DNA from 2 places in the Vogesella sp. genome. Region 1 is predicted to be linked to the other one. Evidence: riboswitches for the same ligand, from Rfam matches in the RefSeq annotation. Region 1 holds a riboswitch; the other holds the start of a gene.
What was found. A riboswitch is a leader RNA that binds a small molecule or an ion and turns the genes downstream of it on or off. The one in region 1 is predicted to bind cobalamin.

Region 1 (10,165 bases):
TACGCCCCCAAGACAGAATCGGTCTGCCCGGGGGCGCGGTACAAACTGGTCAATACTTGATCGTCACGGACGCCTGCATATTGCGGCCCGCTTCCGGGTACAGATTGTATTTACCGGTCGCGCCAGTAGAGCCGGAACGGATACCGTAGGACGCATACTGTTTGTCCAGCAGGTTATTCACGCTCAGCGACACGCCCACCGTCTTGCTGTAGTCGTGGCTGACTTTGGCATTGATCAGGCTGTAAGCCGCGAGCTTGTGGGCAAACTGGTTGGCCTGGTCGTTATCCAGCCGCTGCGAGCCGACGTATTGCCACTGCACGCCCACACGCGTTGCCTCGGACGGTGCCCAGCCCAGCGACAGGTTAGCCATGTGCCGCGGCACCAGCGGCACGGTTTTGCCGGCCAGATTGACGCTGTTGGCCACGCCACTGCGGAACGTGGCTTGCTGCCATGTCACGGCGGCGCTCAGGTCAAGGTTGGCCGCAAGCGGTGTCTTGCCTTCCAGTTCCACGCCCTGGCGACGGGTGGGTTCGAGGTTGACGTTGGCAAATGTGAGCGAGTTGTAATGAATTTCACGGTTCAGGTCGTAACGGAACCAGGCCGCACGCACGGCACGCCCGGCTTGCTGCCAGGACACACCCAGTTCTTTATCGTGCGAGGTCTGCGGCAACAGCGGGGTAGTGACAGAGGCCTGCTCGTCGGCATTGGCCATACGGAAACTACGGCCCAGCTTGGCATAGCCATCGAGCTGCGGCAGCAGCGCCTGACGGAGACCCAGCTGCCAGGCACGCAGCTCTTTATTGCTGCGGTAGCTGTTTTCATAACTACTGCTGACCTTGGCACTGTCTTCAACGTGCTGCGAGCGGACACCGGCATTGATCGACGTGCCCTCTGCAGGCCGTAGCAGCACATCCACAAAGCCACCGGCGTGGCGCTGCTTGATCTTTTTGCTGCCCGTACCGGAGGTATCCACACTGTCCACCGCGGCATCACCGGACATGGCGTCTACACCCAGTACCAGGCGATGGCGCGCGACATCCTGCTCATAACGCAAGCTGGCGGTCATTTCATCGGTTTTCTGCTGACGCTTGCTGCTGTAGCTGGCACTGATATTTTCGGCTTGCAGCTTCTTGGTCACGCTCGCAACATCCAGCAGCACCATGCCCTCGCCTGCAGCTTGCTTCACCTGTACGCCCCAAGTGTCGGTCTGGGTGCTCATGTAATCGTTAGGCTTATTGGTACCGCGCGGGTTGCTGGCAAACTCGTCCACGCCATTAGCCGTGTCCACGCTACGCACACCGGGCAAACGCGTATCCTGGTTGGCGGTGCGGGCGTAGAAGCGCAGCGTGCCATCCTCGTGGCGTAGCGTGGTGGTCAGGCCGCCGCTATCGTTGCGCTCGGCATTGTTCTGCCGGTAGTTGTCGGTGGTGAGCGACTTCACATAAGCATCCAGTGCCACATGCTGGCTACTGGCGTGGCCGGACAAGTCGATTTTTTTCAGGTTATAGCTACCGGCAGTCAACGTCGCCTGCACGCTATCGGCCGCCTTGAAACCGCTGCGGGTAATGATATTGATGACCCCGCCAGTCGCACCGCCACCATAGGCTACGGCACCACTGCCGCGTACTACTTCGATACGCTCTATCTGGCTCAGCGGCACCACGCCCAGATTGGGAGCAGACAAATCGTTGGTGTTCTGTTTGACGCCGTCCACCAGAATCAGGGTATTGCTCAGGCCGGTAATGCCAAAACCACGCAGGTCTACTGCTGCCGTATCGGCAGCACCGCTGCTGTTACGAATCTGGATACCCGCCAACCCGGACAGCACATCCTGCACCGTACGCGCCGTGCTGCTAGCAATATCTTTGGCGGTGATGACAGACACATTCACCGGCAGCTCACGCACGTTGTCCTGGCCACGGGAGGCAGTGACCACCACTTCATCGAGGGTAACGGGCTGCTTGGCCACGGCCGCCTGGGCACAGGCCAGGGCCACCAGGGTGGCCAGGGGTTTGTTGCTGAAAGACATGTAGACACACTCCGTAGGGACAAAAAGGGAGTGCGGAGAAATAAAGGACACGGCATACCGCCGGCAGGCGCCGGTAGCAGGCTGTCAGATCGCCTCCCCGCGATACTCCAGCTGAACGCGATTCCGCCGCGCTCGTCGCAGGCCGGTCTCCGGGCTTGGCCATGCCAGCATCGCACCTTCCCGCCGTGTGGGCAGTGGTTAACGCGATGCCTGGGGCGTATACGCCCAGGCCTTACCGTTGCGGGGGCAGCGCCGGTCTTGCACCGGCTTCCCGTTTCATCCGTCGCTGCCATGGCAGGACGGACACCTGCAGCCCGCCATTATAGCGGGGCTGACACAATCCAGAATGGCGTCATGCAAATTACTCCGCCGGCATGGCCCCGTTGCCAGCCGGCAGCGGCTGGCGTATGGTCTGCCGGTTCGCCTGCCCGCCAGGCTCTGCCACACCGCAAGGAAACCTCATGCCACGCATTCCCGCCCCCGACCTCGGCGCCCGCCAGGCCGCCGACGCCCGCCAGCAACAACTGACCAAACCGGCCGGTAGCCTGGGCAAACTGGAGCAGCTCGCCATTACCCTGGCCGGCCTGCAAGGCCGAGACATCCCGCTGCCGCTGGTACCGGCCATTACCGTGTTTGCCGGCGACCACGGCGTCTGCGCCGAAGGCGTGTCGGCGTTCCCGCCGGAAGTAACCGGCGCCATGGTAGCCAACTTCGTCCACGGCGGCGCCGCCATCAGCGTGCTGGCACGCGTCAACCAGGCGCGGCTGGAGGTGGTGGATGCCGGCGTGGCCAGCGACCTGTCCGCGCTGCCCATCGTGCACGCCAAGGTACGCGCCGGTAGCGGCAACCTGCGCCGTGAAGCCGCGATGAGCCGCCAGGACGCCGACGCCGCGCTGGAGGTTGGCCGCAACGCCGCCCGCCGTGCCATTGCCGACGGCGCCACGCTGCTGATCGCCGGCGATATGGGCATTGGCAATACCACGCCGTCGGCGGCGCTGATCTGCCGCCTGACCGGCCATGACGTGGCCGCCATCGTGGGCCGCGGCACCGGTGTCGACGACGCCGGCCTGGCCATCAAGCGCCAGGTGGTGGCCGACGCGCTGGCGCGTGTGGCCGGGCAAACGCTGGACGGCCACGGCGTGCTGGCCGAGCTGGGCGGGCTGGAGATCGCCGCCATGGCCGGCTTCTACCTGGAAGGCGCCCGCCAGGGCGTGCCGCTGCTGCTGGACGGCTTCATCAGCACCGCCGCCGCGCTGGTGGCCCGCGCCATCGACGCCGACATCGCGCCGTGGCTGCTGGCCAGCCATTGCTCGCAGGAAACCGGCCACGCGCTGGCCTTGCAGGCGCTGGGCCTGAGCCCGCTGTTGGACCTGGGCTTCCGTCTGGGCGAAGGCAGCGGTGCCGCCGCCGCACTGCCGCTGCTGCAGCAAGCCATCGCGCTGCACGCCGGCATGGCCACCTTTGCCGAAGCAGGCGTGGCCGGCAAAAACGCCTGATCGCGCCCGCCAGCATCGCCCGCGCGCCGGCCAGGCGGTATGCTTGGCCTAGCGCCGCCGGCCAGCCGCACGCGCTGGCGGCGGCGTGCGTTTTTCTTGCCTGCTTTTGCGGTAAAAGGTTGCCACCATGAACCCCTACACCCTCACCCTGCTGCGCCACGGCGACATCGACCACCAAGGCCGCCTGATCGGCCATACCGACCTGCCGCTGACCGAACGCGGCCGCGCCGACATGGCCGCCAGCTGGCAACGCATCGTGCAGCTGGCGCCGGTGACCTGCATGGCCACCTCGCCGCTGCAACGCTGCCGCGAGTTTGCCGTACAGCAGGCGCTGGCCAGCCGCGTGCCGCTGCACGTGGCGCCGGGGCTGACCGAGTGCCACTTCGGCAGCTGGGAAAACCGCCCGCTGGCTGATATCTGCGCCACCACGCCCGACTGGCAGACGCTGCTGGCGCGCGGCCTGCTAACCCCGGAAGGCGGCGAAGGCTTTGACGCCTTCCGCACCCGGGTGCTGACCGGCTTTGCCGAGTGGATGCAGCAAGCGCGCGGCAGCCACCGCGTGCTGGTCAGCCACGGCGGCGTCATCAACGTGCTGCTGGCCGAGCTGCTGGGCACCGAATTCAACGTCGCCCGCTTGATGGCGGTACAGCGCGGCGGCTTTGCCCAGCTGTCGATCCTGGACGGCCACCCGGCTTACCTGACGCGGCTGGAGTCGCCCCCCGTGGCTGGTTGATCCACACACCACGCACAGCTTGCCCCCTGCCCATGCACTGCCTTTCCACACACTTATCCACAGCCTTATGCGATCGCTGATTCTTGCCATCCAGTTCCTGACCCGCCTGCCCACGCCGCAGCTGAAAACCTTCGACCCGGCGTGGCTGGCCGACGCCGCACGCTGGTTTGCGCCGGTGGGCGTGCTGGTGGGCGCCATCGTGTGGCTGGCGGTGCTGGCCGGCAGCCTGGTGGACCCCTGGTTGGCCGCACTGGCCGGCCTGCTGGCCTGGCTGTGGGTGACCGGCGGCCTGCACATCGACGGCCTGGCTGACCTGGCCGACGCCCAGGGCGCGGCGCACCGTTCGCGCGAGCGTTTTCTGGAGGTGCTGAAAGACCCGCATCTGGGCAGCTTTGGCGTGCTGAGCCTGGCCACGCAGCTGATCGTGAAACTGGTGCTGCTGATGCTGCTGGTGAAGCTGAGCTTGGCGGGGCTATCGGCGGTACCGGATGGGATGATGTCACCGGGTACGCCGGCTTCCCTGGGTGCACTGCCGTTACCCGCTTCCCCGGATGCGCCTGCGGCTTATCCGGGCTACCACGGTTACCACAGCGGCCACGGGCAGCACGGAGACCAAGGCGGCATCGCGGCAACGACAGGGTTGGCCGCAACACTAGCCGGGCTGCTACTGGTGCCGGCCTGGGCGCGGCTGTTTACCGTGGCGTGGTCGGCCACGCTGCCCAGCCTGGCGGCCGGCAGCGGCGAACGCTTTGCCTGGCGCCCGCACTGGCCCAACTTCTGGCTGTGCAGCCTGCTGTTGGCCGCTGCCAGCGCCTGGCTGGCGCCGGTGTTACTGCTGGCGCCGCTGGCCGGGCTGTGCTGGTGGGCCTACCTGAAGCGCAAACTGGGCGGCATGACCGGCGATTGCCTGGGCGCCGGCATCGAGGTGTGCGAAAGCCTGCTGCTGCTGGCGCTGGTGGTAGCGGCACGCCAATGGCATTGACATGACGCATGGCATCATGCTGAGATATTGAAAACCATTCTCAATAATCAGCATGAAACTCGACACCTTTGGCCTGGCGGCCGTCATCATTATTCCGGTCACGACCGTACTCGTGTGGGTGGTCGCACACTACAGACTGCCTGCCCTGCCCGTCTTGCTCGGCGGCGTTTTGCTCAGCCTGCTGCTGGCACTGCACATCAAACCGCTGCCCCGCTCAGCCTTGCCTGCCGCGCCGTCGCGCTGGCAGCAGGCACTGAACTTGGCCGTGTGGCCCATCCTGGCGCTACCGTGGCTGCTACCGCACGCCACGCTGCTGTTCTATGTCGTGTTAAGCGGTTGGATAGTCGCCACGCAAGCGCTGGCTTGGCGTCAAGAAGGCACGCTGGCGCTGGCTTGGCCGCAACGCACGCTATGGCTGATCGCGGCCGCCATGCTCCTGCTGGCCGGCCTGCTCGCCAATGATAGAAGCGTACTGGCGCTGGTATGCGGCGTCTTGTGCGGCTGGGTAGGCCTCAGCGGCCGCCGCCCGCGCTGGGGCAGCCCGCCGCCGCAGGCATGAAAAACCGCGCCGGGCAGGCTGCCGGGCGCGGTGCGGGTAGTGCGGCCAACGTTGGCCGCATTGGCTGGCGTCAGAGCTGGCCGGCTACCTTCTTGTTGCGCATCAGGCACAGCATGTCACAGGCGATGTGCGCCGCCGCGATGGCGGTGATTTCGCTCTGGTCGTAGCTGGGGGCCACTTCTACCACGTCCATGCCGACGATGTTGAGGTCGCCCAGGTTGCGGATGATCTTCAGCGCCTGCGCGGTGGTCAGGCCACCCGGTACCGGCGTGCCGGTGCCCGGCGCGGCGGACGGGTCCAGACAGTCGATATCGAAGGTGACGTACACCGGCGCGTCGCCGATGGTCTTTTTGATTTCGGCGATGGTGGCGTCCACGCCGTTATCGTGTACCCACGGTGCGCCCAGCACGTTCAGGCCCATGAAGTCGTCGTTCCAGGTGCGGATGCCGACCTGTACCGATTTGGCCGGATCGATCAGGCCTTCTTTCACCGCCTTGTAGAACATGGTGCCGTGGTTCAGGCTGTCCGGCTCGTCGTCCGGCCAGGTGTCACAGTGCGCATCGAAGTGCAGCAGCGCCAGCGGCTTGCCGTACTTTTCCGCGTGTGCAATCAGCAACGGGTAGGTGACGAAGTGATCACCGCCGAAGGTCAGCATCTTGGCGCCGCTGGCCAGAATGGTGCGCGCGTGTTCGATGATGGACGGCTTGATGGTGAGCGGGTTGTGCGCGTCGAACCAGCAGTCGCCGTAGTCGATGACCGCCAGGTCGTCGAACGGGTCGAAGCCCCACGGGTAGGGCTTGAGCTCGGCCAGCTGCACGCTGGCGGCGCGGATGGCCTGCGGGCCTTGGCGCGCGCCACTGCGGAAAGTCACGGACAGGTCCAGCGGAATGCCGGATACCACCACGTCCACGCCTTCCAGATTGCGCGTGTAGTTGCGGCGCATGAACGACAGCACGCCGGCGTAGGTGTTTTCGATGGAAGAGCCGTACAGGCTTTGACGACGGATGGCACCGTCACCGCGGATTTGATCGTCAGACATGTTCGCTCCCGAAAAGAGCACGCCGTGGTGACGCCACGGCGATTACCGTCCATCTGTACAGCCGACGGTTTGAGGCTGGCGCACACCGCGGCACGCAGCGCGAAGTGTGACGCCAGCCGCGTACAACAGCAAGTTTTATCGCGTCAAATTACCGTGGCATACTTGCACGCTTGAGTTTCTGCCCGGTAACCGCCATGAGCCAGCCTGAGGCCAACAGCAACATCCTGATTCCACACCGTCTGCCGTTTGCGTTCAGCGCGACCACCGGCGGCTACGCCCGGCTGTGGCTGAGCAACCTGGTGCTAAGCGTGCTGACGCTGGGCATTTATTCGGCGTGGGCCAAAGTCCGTACCCTCAAATACCTGTACGGCCACACCAAAGTCGCCGGCGGCCGCTTCGGCTACCACGCCAGCCCGATCGCCATCCTGAAAGGCCGGGCACTGATGGTGGGCTTGTTTGTGCTGTGGCAGCTCTCTGCCGAGTTCTCCCCCGTACTGCAAGGTCTGCTCGGCGCGGGGGCGGCGGGGCTGGCCCCATGGCTGGCAGTGCAAGCCATGCGCTTCCGGCTGGCCAATACCAGCTGGAGCGGCATGCGGCTGCATTTTGACGGCCAGACAGGTGCCGCCTACCGCGCTTTTTTCAAATCCTGGCTCACGCTGCTGTTGTCGCTGGGCCTGCTATGGCCGCTGGCCACGCTGCAAAAGCAACGCTACTTGCTGCCGCACAGCCGGCTGGGGCAGGCGAGCCTGGCAGTGGCACCATGTAGTGGCCAACTCTATCTGGCCGGACTAGGCAGTTTGCTGATCAGCGGCTGCTATGCAGCATTAGTCACCCTGCTATGCTGGAGCCTGCTACAAATTGGCCATAGCCTCGTATCCGGGGACGCCACTTCCACGCTTAGCAGCACCATCAGTATCGTCGGTGGTGCTATCTGGCTGATTGCCACCCTGGGCTACACGAGCCTGTCCATTAGGAATGTCCTGATCAACCATACCTCGCTGCTACTGAACGGGCGACACCATACCCTGTCTTGGCGTCTACCAGCCTACCAGCGCATGGAAATGGCGCTGATCAATACCCTGGCGTTGGCTTTCAGCCTGGGGCTGGCCTGGCCGTGGGTACGCATCCGCACCCTGCGCGCCACCTTCGGGCAACTGACGCTGCAAGGCGGGGCCGACCTGGCCCAGCTCTATACCCAGGGCCAGTCGCAGCACGACGCCCGCGGCGACGAACTGGCCGAGCTGCTGGCACTGGATCTGGGATGGTAAGCCTCGATGCACTGTGGCGCGACGGCCACACGCCACGGCCGCAGGCGGTGAAGGTTGGCCGCGACGGCGACGAGCTAGTGGTCAGCGGCAGCAGCGGCCAACGCCGCTTCCTGCTGGCGGACTGCCGGCTGGAGGCCGGTATCGATACGCTACCCGACAGCGTATACCTGCCCGACGGCAGCACGCTGGAAGTGGCGCAAAAAGTGGCCATCCGCCGCCTGCTGGGCGGGCTGCCACCGCTGCAAGCCGGTGGTCACTGGCTGCAGCAAAGCTGGCGCGCACTGGCTGGCGGCCTGCTAGCCGCCCTCGTCATCCTGTGGCTGGGCTGGCGCTTCGTGCTACCGGCGGCTGCCGGCTGGCTGGTTCCGCTGATTCCGCTCAGCGTCGAGCAACAGTTGGCCGCACAAACGCTAAGCTGGCTACAAAGCAACACCGAGCTTGCCCCCAGCCGCCTGCCGGCTAGCCGCGCCGCCACATTGCAAGCGCAGGTCGCCCGCTTGCAGCCAGCGGCCAGCCGCTATCGCTATCAGGTACTGCTGCGGCACGCGCCCGACATCGGCCCCAACGCCTTTGCGCTGCCCGGCGGCACCATCGTGGTGACCGACCAGCTACTGGCGGTTGTCACGCAGCCAGACGAAATACTGGCCATTCTGGCGCACGAAGCCGGCCACGTGGAACACCGCCACGGCCTGCGCAGTGCGGTGGAAAGCGTGGGGGTACTGGCCGCACTGACGCTGATGACCGGCGATGCCAGCAGCCTGACGCTAGCGCTGCCGGTGGCGCTGGCCAACGCCAGCTACAGCCGCGAGCACGAACGCGAAGCCGACCGCTTTGCCTACACCGCCTTGCAGCTGCAAGGCCTGTCGCCCTGCCTGCTGGGCTATGGCCTGCAGCGCATCGAAGCCAGCCTGAAACAGCAGCATGGCGACGACGCCATCAGCAGCGGCAGCTGGTTTGCCAGCCACCCGGCCACCGCCGAACGCAGCAAACCGCTGGGCCAGACTTGCCCGCCATCACCATAAAAGATGCCCCGCCAAGGCGGGGCCAAAGGGGATGAACCGGATACGGTACCTTCCCGAGATAAACGTAAACACTCACCCTAGCCGTGTTGCCATAACAGCATGATCGCTGTCAGCAGCATGACGGCACCAATGACCGCGTCCAGCCGCTGCCAGTTTTCCGGGCGGTTAAACCACGGTGCTACATAACGCGCACCCAGCCCGATGGCCGAGAACCACAGCAAGGACGCAGCCAGAGCACCACCCATAAACCATAGCTGGCCATCGCGCCCGTAAGCAGCCGAGATGCTGCCGATCAGCACCACGGTATCCAGCCAGACGTACGGGTTCAACAAGGTCACCACCATCAGGCGGCGAAATACGGCCCGACGATCCTGTGGCACATCGTCGCCCACCAGGCTACGCTGCTGCCAAGCGGTGCGGAATGATTGCCAGCTCAACCAGAACATCAGCGCCGCACCGAGCCACACCAGCCACTTCAGCAACTGTGGCTGGCTAGCCAGCATGCCGCCTACGCCAAACACGCCAGCACCAATCAACAGCACATCACACAACACGCAAAACACCACCACCTCGGCAACATGGCGGCGTAACAAGCCCTGCTTCAATACAAAGGCGTTTTGCGGGCCGATGCCGATGATCTGGCTAGCTGCCAGCGTGAAAGCGGAAAGAAAAATCTGGGTGCTCATGATGGATGCCGACTTAGCGATAATCACGCAAAATTACGCCAATAGCATTGCAAATCGATGGCAGCCAGATCGCGTAATAGCGCGTCATGGTCTGATCAACCCGGCGCGTTGATGAAGGTTTGTACGTCCAGCAGCCAGCCATCGGCCTTGGCGGCTTGCCAGCGTTTGACAAAAGTCTGGTACAGCTTGTCATCAGCCGGTTTGCCTGCCAGCTGCTGGTATTGCTGCTGAAAGGTAGCGCTGCTAGGCGGCTGCAGGCGCTTGTTGTGGGCAATGCGGTTGGCCGCGGCCGGGTCGGCCATGGCTACCTGGCACATTACGGCAGCGGCTGCTGCCACCATCATCCATTTG
Region 2 (10,165 bases), on a different contig from region 1:
CGCTCGCGCGCCAGGTCGTAGGCCAGCGCCGCCTGCACCGGCGAGGCAGCGCTGATATTGAACGCCACCGCGCCCTGCGCCAGCGCGGCCAACTGCTGGCGCAAGGCCAGCGGCTGGCTATCGGGCGGCACGGTGACTACCGTCACCGCCAGGTGCTGGCTGCGGCAGACGCCGGCGATATCGGTGGCCAGGCCCAGCGCGCTGCGTGGGCACAGCAGGCTGACCTGATGAATGCCGAAACGGCGGTCCAGCGCCGGGGTGATGATGTCGCTCTCGACGTGATCGACAAAAGCCAGCAGATGCATGGCAAAACCTCGAAACAATCCAGCCTGCATCTTAGCCAGCCTTGGCCGCTGACGGCCAGCCCCGGCCTTGCGCCAGCTCAGGCCACCATGAAACAACCCCCTGCCATGGCTGGCGAGGGGGTTGGCCGCAAGCCCGTTCGGGCGGTGTAGCAGGCTTAGCGCAGGAAGGCCAGCGCCGGCAGGCGGCGCAGCAGCAGCCAGTCCAGCAGCAGGATGGCGACAAACGAGGCACCTACCAGCGGGAAGGCCAGCCCCAGCGCCAGCATGATCAGCAGCGCGCCTTTCCACAGCGGCGTGTCCGGTGCGTCGGTGGGCGCACCCAGGCGGCCGGCCGGCTTGCGCTGCCACCACATGATGATGCCGCTGACGCTGCCCAGCAGCACCAGCAGGCAGATGGCCGCCATCAGCAGCTGGTTGGCCAGGCCAAAGAATTTGCCCTCGTGGATCACCACGCCGAACTCCACCACCTTGGGTACCAGCGCGTAATCCTTGAAGCGGATATCGGCCAGCACCTTGCCGCTGTACTGGTCGATGTGCAGCGTGGCTTCGTTGCGCGGGTCGTCGGGGAACACCGACACGGTAAACACGCCTTCGTCGCCGTCCGGCAGCGCGATGTTATAGCCGGGCACCACACCACGGGCGTTAGCGGTGTCCACCACCTGCTGCAGCGGAATCTGCGGCGTGGCCGCTTGCGGTGCGGCGCCTTTGTGCGCGGCGTGCGGGTCGGTGGATTTGGGCAGCGGGCTGGGCTCTACCGCCCACGGTACGATTTTTTCGGCGGTGCTGTTCAGGCTGATGGCCTTTTTGTCGGACTTGGGCACGTCGTCCCACATCTGCGCCGGGAACTGGCTCCACACCGCGGCAAACTTCTCGCCCCAGTAGCCGGTCCAGGTCAGGCCGGACAGCAGCATGAACAGCAGGAAGATGGCGCTCCAGAAACCGGTAACGGCGTGGATATCACGCCAGAAGGCCCGGCCGCCGGCGCTAAAGCGCGGCCAGAACACCGCCAGCTTGCCGCGCCCGCGCGGCCACCACAGGTACAGGCCGGACACCAGCAGCACCAGCGCCCAGCTGGTGGCCAGCTCCACCAGCAAGTCGCCCTGCTTGCCGATCAACAGCTCACCGTGCAGTTTCAGCATGATGGCTTGCAGGTTGTTGTTCTCGTCCAGCGCGCCCAGCACGGTGCCCTGGTACGGGTCAACGTACACACCGAGCTTGGCCTCGGCGGTCTTGATAATCACCTTGGCGCTGGCGTCGGCTGCCGCCGGCGGCTGGTAACGCAGCACGCTGGCGCCCGGGTACTGCGCCTTCACCGCCGCCACCAGGTGGTCGGCCGGGTGAGCCGGGGTGCTGGCGGCCGGTACCGTCAGCAGGCTGCCGTACATCAGTTGGTCCAGCTGCGGCTTGAACAGGTACACCATGCCGGTGATGGCCAGCATGATCATGAACGGTGCCACCAGCAGGCCGGCATAGAAATGCCAGCGCCAGGCCACCGTGTAGTAACGGGGGGTTTTCTTGTCGGCAATGACGGCCATCGTCGTACTTTCAATGAGGGAAGGCCGGCATTGTTAGGGTTGGCCGCAGCCGCCACAAGGCGGTGCGACACTATGCCGCAGGCGGCAAATCGCCGCGCTCAGGCGCTGCGTGCCGCCTGCTGCGTGGTGCGGATGCTGGCCAGCAAGGCGGCCAGCTCGGCCAGGCCGTCTTCCCACTGCGTATGGCCGGACGCCACATTGATATGGCCGGCACCGCGCAGCCACGCCAGCGGCGCCTGCCACAGTGCCGCCATGCGCGCGCTGCGCAGCGGCAGGCTGAACGGGTCGCTGTCGCTGGCCACCACGCGGGCGGCAAACGGCAGCGCCGCCTGCGGCAGCGGCGCAAACGGTTGCAGCTGGGCCGGGGCGCTGGCGCGCTCCACATCGGCCGGCGCCACCAGCAGCGCGCCGGCCAGCTTGTTACCGTAGCGTGCCGCGTAGTGCGCCACCGTGGCACAGCCCAGGCTATGCGCAATCACCACCACCGGCTGGCGGGCGGCGTTGACCGCTGCATCCAGCGCGGCCAGCCAGTCGTCCAGCTGCGGCGCGTGCCACTCGTGGTTGGCCACGCGCTGCGCGCCCAGCAGCTGCTGCCAGTGGCTCTGCCAGTGCTCGGGGCCGGAGTTGTTCCAGCCCGGCTGGATGATGAAGTCGAAACCGGAAAGATCGTGCGCCATGGTGAGGCTCCGCAATGTCATGCCGTCACCATAGCAGGCGCGCTTTATTTCCAAAAATACTGTTTTATTGTTTTTTTATTTCTCACGGCAATATAAACAAGCCCGGCAGTCGGTAGGCCTTCTGCTAAAATCGCTGCCTGCCTTGGTGCCTGCCGGTGTTAGCCGGCGGGTTAAACGGGAAACAGCGTCAGCTGTGCTGCCCCCGCAACGGTGTGTTTCTTTCAGGCTGCCCCGCGCAGCTGCCCGGCCCCTGCGCCACTGTACCTGCCGGTACGGGAAGGCGGGCCTGCGGCGAAACCAGCCCGGATACCGGCCACGGCAAGCTGTGCGCGGCCACCCTGTTGGCCGCACCGAACAACCATGCTGCGGAGGGCGGCATGCGGCCAGCCATCTGCCCGCCTGCCCTTCGCCGCCATCCGGCTCTCCTTATGTCCGTTACCGTTGCATCACCGGCCAGCCGCGCGGTGCTGCCCCCTGCCCTGTTATTGCCGCTGTTGGCCGCCATCAGTGCCGGCGTGGTGCTGCTGGCCTGCGCCAGCGGCAGCGTGTCGCTGAGTGCCAGCCAGTTGTGGCAAGCGCTGCTGGGCCATGGCGATGCGCTGTCCGGCACCCTGCTGCAGCTGCGGCTGGAGCGCGCCCTCACCGCCTGGATTACCGGCGCCGCGCTGGCGCTGGCCGGCCTGCTGATGCAATCGCTGCTGCGCAACCCGCTGGCCGACCCCTACGTGATGGGCGTATCCGGCGGCGCTTCGGTGGGTGCGCTCACCGCGCTGTGGCTGGGGCTGGCGGTGTGGCAAGTAGACCTCGCTGCCGTTGTCGGCGCGCTGGGGCTGTCTGGCGTGCTGTTCTGGCTGGCGCGGCGCGACTTTGGCCGCAGCAGCGGCACCGTGTTGTTGCTGCTGACCGGCGCGCTGCTGTCTACCGCCTGCGGCGCGGTGATCTCGCTATTGCTGACCATCGCGCAGGACAACCAGCTGCGCGGCATGGTGTTCTGGCTGGTGGGGGACTTGTCCGGCACGCCGCTGCGGCCGTGGCCGTGGCTGGTGCTGCTGCCGGCCATGCTGCTGGCCTGGTGGCAGGCGCCCGCCATCAACCTGCTGGCGCTGCACGGCGACCACGCCGCCACGCTGGGCGTGCCGCTGGCCGGCCTGCGCCGCTTGCTGTTGCTGCTGTCGGCCACGCTCACCGCCACCGCAGTCAGCCAGGGCGGCAGCATCGGTTTCGTTGGCCTGATGGTGCCGCACGCCTGCCGTCTGGTATGCGGGCCGCACCTGCGCCACTTGCTGCCCGCCAGCATCCTCACCGGCGCCACGCTGCTGGTGCTGGCCGATACGCTGGCGCGCACCGTTGTCGCCCCGATGCAGCTGCCGGTGGGCATTCTCACCGCGCTGCTGGGCGTACCGGTGCTGTTCTGGCAGCTGTCGCGCGCGCGCCGGAGGCTGGCATGATGCTGCACACCGATAATCTGGGCATTCTGCAAGGCCAACGCCACCTGCTGCATCAACTGGACTGGCAAGTACACGCCGGCGAAGTGTGGTGGATCGCCGGCCGCAACGGCTGCGGCAAAAGCACGCTGCTGGCCACGCTGGCCGGGCTGCGCGCGCCGGCAGCGGGCCGCATCACACTGTGCGGCCAACCTTTGACTGCCACCGCACCGCGCCTGCGCGCCCAGCGCCTGGCGCTGCTGCCGCAAGCCAGCCACGACGCGTTCGACTACGCGGTGGCTGACGCCGTCGCCGCCGCCCGTTTTCCGTGGCCGGACGACGGCCGCAACCCGGCCCGGCTGGCCGCGGCGCTGGACGCCTTCGACCTGGCACGCCTCGCCCACCGCCCGCTGCAGGCGCTGTCCGGCGGGGAACGCCAGCGCGTGGCCCTGGCCAGTGTAATGATGCAGGACAGCCCGCTGCTGCTGCTGGACGAACCCACCAACGCGTTGGACCTGGCCCACCAGGCCGCGCTGCAAGCGCAGATCCGCCGCTGGCAGGCCGACGGCAAAGCTGTGCTGCTGGTCAGCCACGACCTGCAATTTTCCCCTGCCGTCGCCAGCCATGCCCTGCTGCTGGATGGCGCCGGCAACGCCGCCCGCTACCCGATTGCCCAGCTGGACGCCCACGCGCTGGGCGACGTGCTGGGCTACCCCCTTACCCGTATCACCCACGCAGGCCACCCCTGCTTTTTACCCGGACACCCCACATGAGCCACACCGACGACCAAGGCCGCAGCGAGCGCCATAACGCCCGCATGGCGCGCAAAAAAGCAATCATGGACGCCCGCATTGCCGCCGCTGACGAACACCGTGGCGTGTTCATCGTCAACGCCGGCAACGGCAAGGGCAAAAGCTCCAGCGGACTGGGCATGGTGATGCGCGCGCTGGGCCACGACATGCAGGTTGGCGTGGTGCAGTTCATCAAGGGCGCGATGGAAACCGGCGAGGAACGCTTCCTGCGCCGCTTCCCCGAGCAGGTGCAGTTCCACGCCATGGGCGAGGGCTACACCTGGAACACGCAAGACCGCGACCGCGACATGGCCCGCGCCGCCGAAGCCTGGGCCAAGGCGCGCGAGATGCTGCAAAACCCGGCCATCGGCCTGGTGCTACTGGACGAGCTGAACATCGCGCTGAAATACAAATACCTGGACGTAGAGCAGGTGCTGGACGACATCCTGGCGCGCCCGCTGCACCAGCACGTGATCGTCACCGGCCGTGGCGTGCCGGACGCGGTGGTGGAAGCCGCCGATACTGTTACCGACATGACGCTGGTGAAGCACGCCTTCGCCGCCGGCATCGCCGCCCAGCCCGGCGTGGAGTGGTAGGCAGAGAGAACCTGAAACCCGTTGGCCACGAAAAACACAAAAGAACACAAAAACAAAACCGCCGATTGCCAGGGCAAGCAGGCGTGAATGGCATCCAAAGTACCTGGGCCAAACAGTAATGAGTAACGGGCTTTTGTTCGTGCCCTTTCGTGGTTTTCGTGGCAAAACGTTTTCCGCCATGCCCGACGGCTTGGCTCGATAAATACCAAGACAAAACCCATTAGCCACGAAAGAACACAAAAGCAAAGCTGCCCATTGCCATAGCACGCAGGCCTGAATGGCACCCAAAATGCCCAAGCCAAACGGCAAGCAACAGTAGTTTTTCGTGCCCTTTCGTGGTTTTCGTGGCCAAAAACCAAATAAAGAAAGCCCCATGAGCTGCAAAGCCCTTTTGCTATCCGCCATCGCCTCCGGCCAGGGCAAGACCACCGTCACCGCCGCGCTGGCGCGCCGTCTGGTGCGCGACGGCTACCGCGTGCGCGTGTTCAAGACCGGGCCGGACTTCATCGACCCGCTGCTGCTGGCCGCCGCCAGCGGCAGCACGGTAGACGTGCTGGACCTGTGGATGTGCACCGGAAGCCAGTGCCGCCACCTGCTGGCGCAAGCCGCCGCCGAGGTGGACTACGTGCTGATCGAAGGCGTCATGGGCCTGTACGACGGCCAGCCGTCCAGCGCCGACCTGGCAAAACAGTTTGGCGTGCCAGTGCTGGCGGTGCTGGACTGCAGCGCCATGGTGGGCACCGCGCTGGCCATTGCCCGCGGCCTGCGCGACCACGGCCAGCTGCCGTGGGCCGGTCTGCTGGCCAACCGCGTCGCCAGCAACGGCCACGCAGACATGATCCGCGCCTGCGGCACGCCCGATTTGCCAGTGGTGGGCTGCCTGCCGCGCCAGGCCGAATCGCTGCCGGAACGCCACCTCGGCCTGCACCTGCCCAGCGACCTGCCCGACCTGGCAGTGCGGCTGGACGCACTGGCCGACGCGCTGCAGCTGGACCACGCCGTACTGGCAGCGCTGCCAGACTTCGCGCCCGAGGCCACGCCACCGGCAACCCTGCCGCCACTGCTGGCCGGCAAGACCATCGCCGTGGCGCACGACGCCGCGTTTGCCTTTGTCTATGCGGCCAACCTGCGCACGCTGCAGGGCATGGGCGCGCGCATCGCCTCTTTCTCGCCGCTAGCCAACGACGCCATTCCGGCCGACGCCGACGCGCTGTGGCTGCCCGGCGGCTACCCCGAGCTGCATGGCGCCACGCTGGCGGCCAACACCCGCTGGCTGGCCAGCGTGCAGGCCTTTGCCGCCGCCGGTAAGCCGGTATGGGCCGAATGCGGCGGCATGATGGCGCTGACCGAACAGCTGCACGATGGCCAGGGCCAGGCGCACCGCATGGCCGGCGTGCTACCCGGTAACGTGCGCATGACCGCCAAGCTGGCCGGGCTGGGCAGCCAGGGTTGGCCGCACCCGGCCGGCGAGCTGCGCGGCCACACCTTCCATTACTCGCAGTTCGACACCCCGCTGCTTGCCGCCGTCACCTGCCAGCGCAAGGCCGGCGGCAGCCCCGGCGAGGCGGTGTACCGCCACGGCAGCGTGCAGGCCAGCTACTTCCACGCCTACTTTGCCAGTCAGCCCGCCGCCGCCGCCGCGCTGTTCCTGCCGGAGGCCGCATGCTAGGTACCAGCCTGCTGCTGGCCGCCGGCCTGCTGGCCGACCGCATACTGGGCGAGCCCACGCGCTACCACCCGCTGGTGGGCTTTGGCCGCGCGGCCAACTGGCTGGAAAAACGGCTGAACGCCGGCCGCAGCCGGCTGCTGCGCGGCGCCCTGGCGTGGGCGCTGCTGGTGCTACCGTTGCCGCTACTGCTGGCCTGGGCGCTGGCGCAACTGCCCGCGCTGGCCGCCGGCATCCTCAGCGTGGCGGTGCTGTACTTCACACTGGGCCGCCAGAGCCTGATCGAGCACACCCGCCCCATCGCCGACGCGCTGCTGCAAGGCAAGCTGGCCGAGGCGCGGGCGCTGACCGCACGCATTGTCAGCCGCGACCTCAGCCAGGCCGACGACAGCGCCATTACCCGCGCCGCCACCGAGTCGTTGCTGGAAAACGGCCACGACGCCGTGTTCGGCGCGCTGTTCTGGTTTGCCGTCGGCGGCGCGCCGGCGGCGCTGGCCTACCGCCTGGCCAACACGCTGGACGCGATGTGGGGCTACCGTAACCAGCGCTTCGAGCGCTTCGGCAAAACCGCCGCCCGCGCCGACGACGTGCTGGGCTACGTGCCGTCGCGCCTCACCGCACTGGCCTACGCCGTGGCCGGCAATACCCGGCTGGCGCTGGCGTGCTGGCGCCGGCAAGCACCGCAGTGGGACAGCCCCAACGCCGGCCCGGTGATGGCCGCCGGTGCCGGTGCGCTGGGCGTGCAACTGGGCGGCGCCGCCGTCTACCACGGCCAGCTGGAAGCGCGGCCCGCGCTGGGCGCAGGCCCGGCCCCGCGCGCCGGCGACATCCGCCGCGCCGCGCAATTGATGGACCGCGCCATCGTGCTGTGGCTGCTGCTGGCGTTGCCGTTATGAGTACCACCCTGCGCCCCGTCCACGGCGGCAACCTGCTGCAGGCCGTCGCCCGCTTTGGCGGCACGCCCGAGCAATGGCTGGACCTGTCCGCCGCGCTGAACCCGCAGCCCTACCCGGCCCCGGCCACCGAGCCGGCGCTGTGGTACACGCTACCGCAGCCGGACGCCGCGCTGCACGCTGCCGCCTGCGCCTACTACGGTGCGGCCAAGCTGCTGCCGGTAGCCGGCAGCCAGGCCGCCATCCAGGCGCTGCCACGGCTGCGCGTCCCCGGCAGCGTGGCGGTAGCCCACCCCAGCTACGCCGAACACGGCTGGCGCTGGGCGCGTGCCGGACACCAGGTAGCCCGCTACCCGCACGCCGAACTGGCCGCGCAGGCCGGCAAGGTGGACGTGCTGATTGTGTGCAACCCGGACAACCCCAGCGGCCAACGTTGGCCGCAACACGCCGTGCTGGCGATGGCGGCGGCGCAAGCCGCGCGCGGCGGCTGGCTGGTGGTGGACGAAGCGTTTACCGACGTGACACCCGCGCTGTCGGTGACCGCGCACGCCGCCACGCAACCCGGCCTGGTGGTGCTGCGCAGCCCTGGCAAGTTCTTTGGCCTGGCCGGCTTGCGGCTAGGCTTTGTCGCCGCCGCAGGCGACATCCTGCAGACGCTGGACGACGAGCTGGGGCCGTGGACCATCCCAGCGCCGGTGGCGCGCATCGCTACCGCCGCGCTGGCCGACCGCGCCTGGCAGGCCGCAGCACAGCAGCAGTTGGCCGCCGGCCACGCCCGCCTGACGGCGCTGCTGCAGGCACACGGCCTGCCGGCCGACGGCTGCCTGCTGTTTGCCGGTGGTGCCTACCCGCACGCCGACGCCTTGCAACAACACCTGGCGCAGCACCATATCTGGTGCCGCCTGTTTACCGACCCGCAGCCCCGCTTCCGCCTGGGGCTGCCCGCCAGCGAGGCGCACTGGCAGCGCCTGGCCGCCGCGCTGGCCGGCTTTGCACCGGACACTTTATGAAACCCATCGCCCTCGCCCTGGCCTGCACGCTGGTGCTATCTGCCACCTTCGCTAGCGCAGCGCCGATTACCGTCACCGACGATCAGGGCCAGACGCTGACGCTGCCGGCACCGGCCAAACGCGTGATCAGCCTGGCGCCGCACGTTACCGAGCTGATCTACGCCGCCGGCGGCGGCAGCCGGCTGATTGCCGCCGACGCCAACAGCAACTACCCGGCCGCCGCGCAGGCGCTGCCACGGGTGGGCAGCTTTCGCGGCATCGATATCGAACGCGTGCTGGCCGCCAAGCCCGACCTGCTGATCGTGTGGTTGCACGGCCCGGCCGAAAAACAGCTGGCACAGCTACGGGCACTCGGCATTCCCATGTATTACAGCGAGCCCAAACACCTGACCGACATCCCCGCCAGCCTGCGCAAGCTGGGCACGCTGCTGGGCAGCAGTGCCGTGGCCGAGCAAAGCGCCCGCCGCTTCGACACCGAGCTGGCCGCGCTGCGCCGCCAGTACGCCGGCAAGCCCAAGCTGCGCGTGTTCTACCAAGTGTGGCACAAGCCGCTATACACGCTGAGCGGCCAGCACATCGTCAACGACGCCATCGAGCTGTGCGGTGGCCAGAACATTTTTGCCCAGCTGCCGATACCGGCGCCGGTAGTAAGCGAGGAAGCCGTGATTGCGGCCAACCCGCAGGTGATGCTGGCCGCCGGCATGAAGAAACAGGACGACCTGCAGGCGCGCTGGGCCGGCATCAACGCCATTGCCGCCGTGCAGTACAAGCAGCAGTACCAGATCGACAGTGACATCCTCAACCGCCCCACCCCGCGCTTTCTGGAAGGCACCCGCGCCGTGTGCCGCAGCCTGGACACGGCACGGGCGGTGTACGCGAAAGTGAGCCCATGATCCATACCACCCCGCATTACCGCCGCATTGCCTGCCTGTGTACCGAGGCCGTGGAAACCCTGTACCTGCTGGGCGCCGAAGAGCTGGTGGCCGGCATTTCCGGCTTTACCGTCTACCCGCCCGAGGCGCGCCAGCAAAAGCCCAAGATCAGCGGCTTTTCCAGCGGCAAGCTGGAAAAAATCCTGGCGGTGGAGCCCGACCTGGTGGTGGGCTACTCCAGCCTGCAAAGCGACATGCTGAAAGAAGTGGCCGAAGCCGGCGTGGACATCCTGCACTTCAACCACCACAGCGTAGACGGCGTGCTGCGCATGGTGCGGGTGCTGGGCAGCCTTACCGGCCGCCTGCACGCCGCCGAGCTGCTGTGCGAGCAGCTGG

Region 2: linked by a shared signal. The riboswitch ahead of ACK4FZ_RS17115 (FecCD family ABC transporter permease) and the one ahead of ACK4FZ_RS02695 (TonB-dependent receptor) in region 1 are both predicted to bind cobalamin.

What each region holds. Positions count from the first base shown of each region.
Region 1 is NZ_JBKBHK010000002.1:8,549-18,713, reverse strand. Features, by position in the region: gene ACK4FZ_RS02695 (TonB-dependent receptor) at 50-2,029, opposite strand; cobalamin riboswitch at 2,152-2,355, opposite strand; gene cobT (nicotinate-nucleotide--dimethylbenzimidazole phosphoribosyltransferase) at 2,491-3,525, shown strand; gene ACK4FZ_RS02685 (histidine phosphatase family protein) at 3,653-4,258, shown strand; gene ACK4FZ_RS02680 (adenosylcobinamide-GDP ribazoletransferase) at 4,326-5,240, shown strand; gene ACK4FZ_RS02675 (hypothetical protein) at 5,293-5,799, shown strand; gene speB (agmatinase) at 5,870-6,838, opposite strand; gene ACK4FZ_RS02665 (YjgN family protein) at 7,033-8,106, shown strand; gene ACK4FZ_RS02660 (M48 family metallopeptidase) at 8,100-9,128, shown strand; gene ACK4FZ_RS02655 (LysE/ArgO family amino acid transporter) at 9,206-9,814, opposite strand; gene ACK4FZ_RS02650 (hypothetical protein) at 9,910-10,165, opposite strand, start outside.
Region 2 is NZ_JBKBHK010000025.1:14,421-24,585, reverse strand. Features, by position in the region: gene ACK4FZ_RS17130 (Card1-like endonuclease domain-containing protein) at 1-305, opposite strand, end outside; gene ACK4FZ_RS17125 (PepSY-associated TM helix domain-containing protein) at 461-1,840, opposite strand; gene ACK4FZ_RS17120 (RBBP9/YdeN family alpha/beta hydrolase) at 1,939-2,517, opposite strand; cobalamin riboswitch at 2,644-2,850, shown strand; gene ACK4FZ_RS17115 (FecCD family ABC transporter permease) at 2,946-3,965, shown strand; gene ACK4FZ_RS17110 (ABC transporter ATP-binding protein) at 3,962-4,714, shown strand; gene cobO (cob(I)yrinic acid a,c-diamide adenosyltransferase) at 4,711-5,328, shown strand; gene ACK4FZ_RS17100 (cobyrinate a,c-diamide synthase) at 5,702-6,997, shown strand; gene cbiB (adenosylcobinamide-phosphate synthase CbiB) at 6,991-7,890, shown strand; gene cobD (threonine-phosphate decarboxylase CobD) at 7,887-8,897, shown strand; gene ACK4FZ_RS17085 (cobalamin-binding protein) at 8,894-9,790, shown strand; gene ACK4FZ_RS17080 (ABC transporter substrate-binding protein) at 9,787-10,165, shown strand, end outside.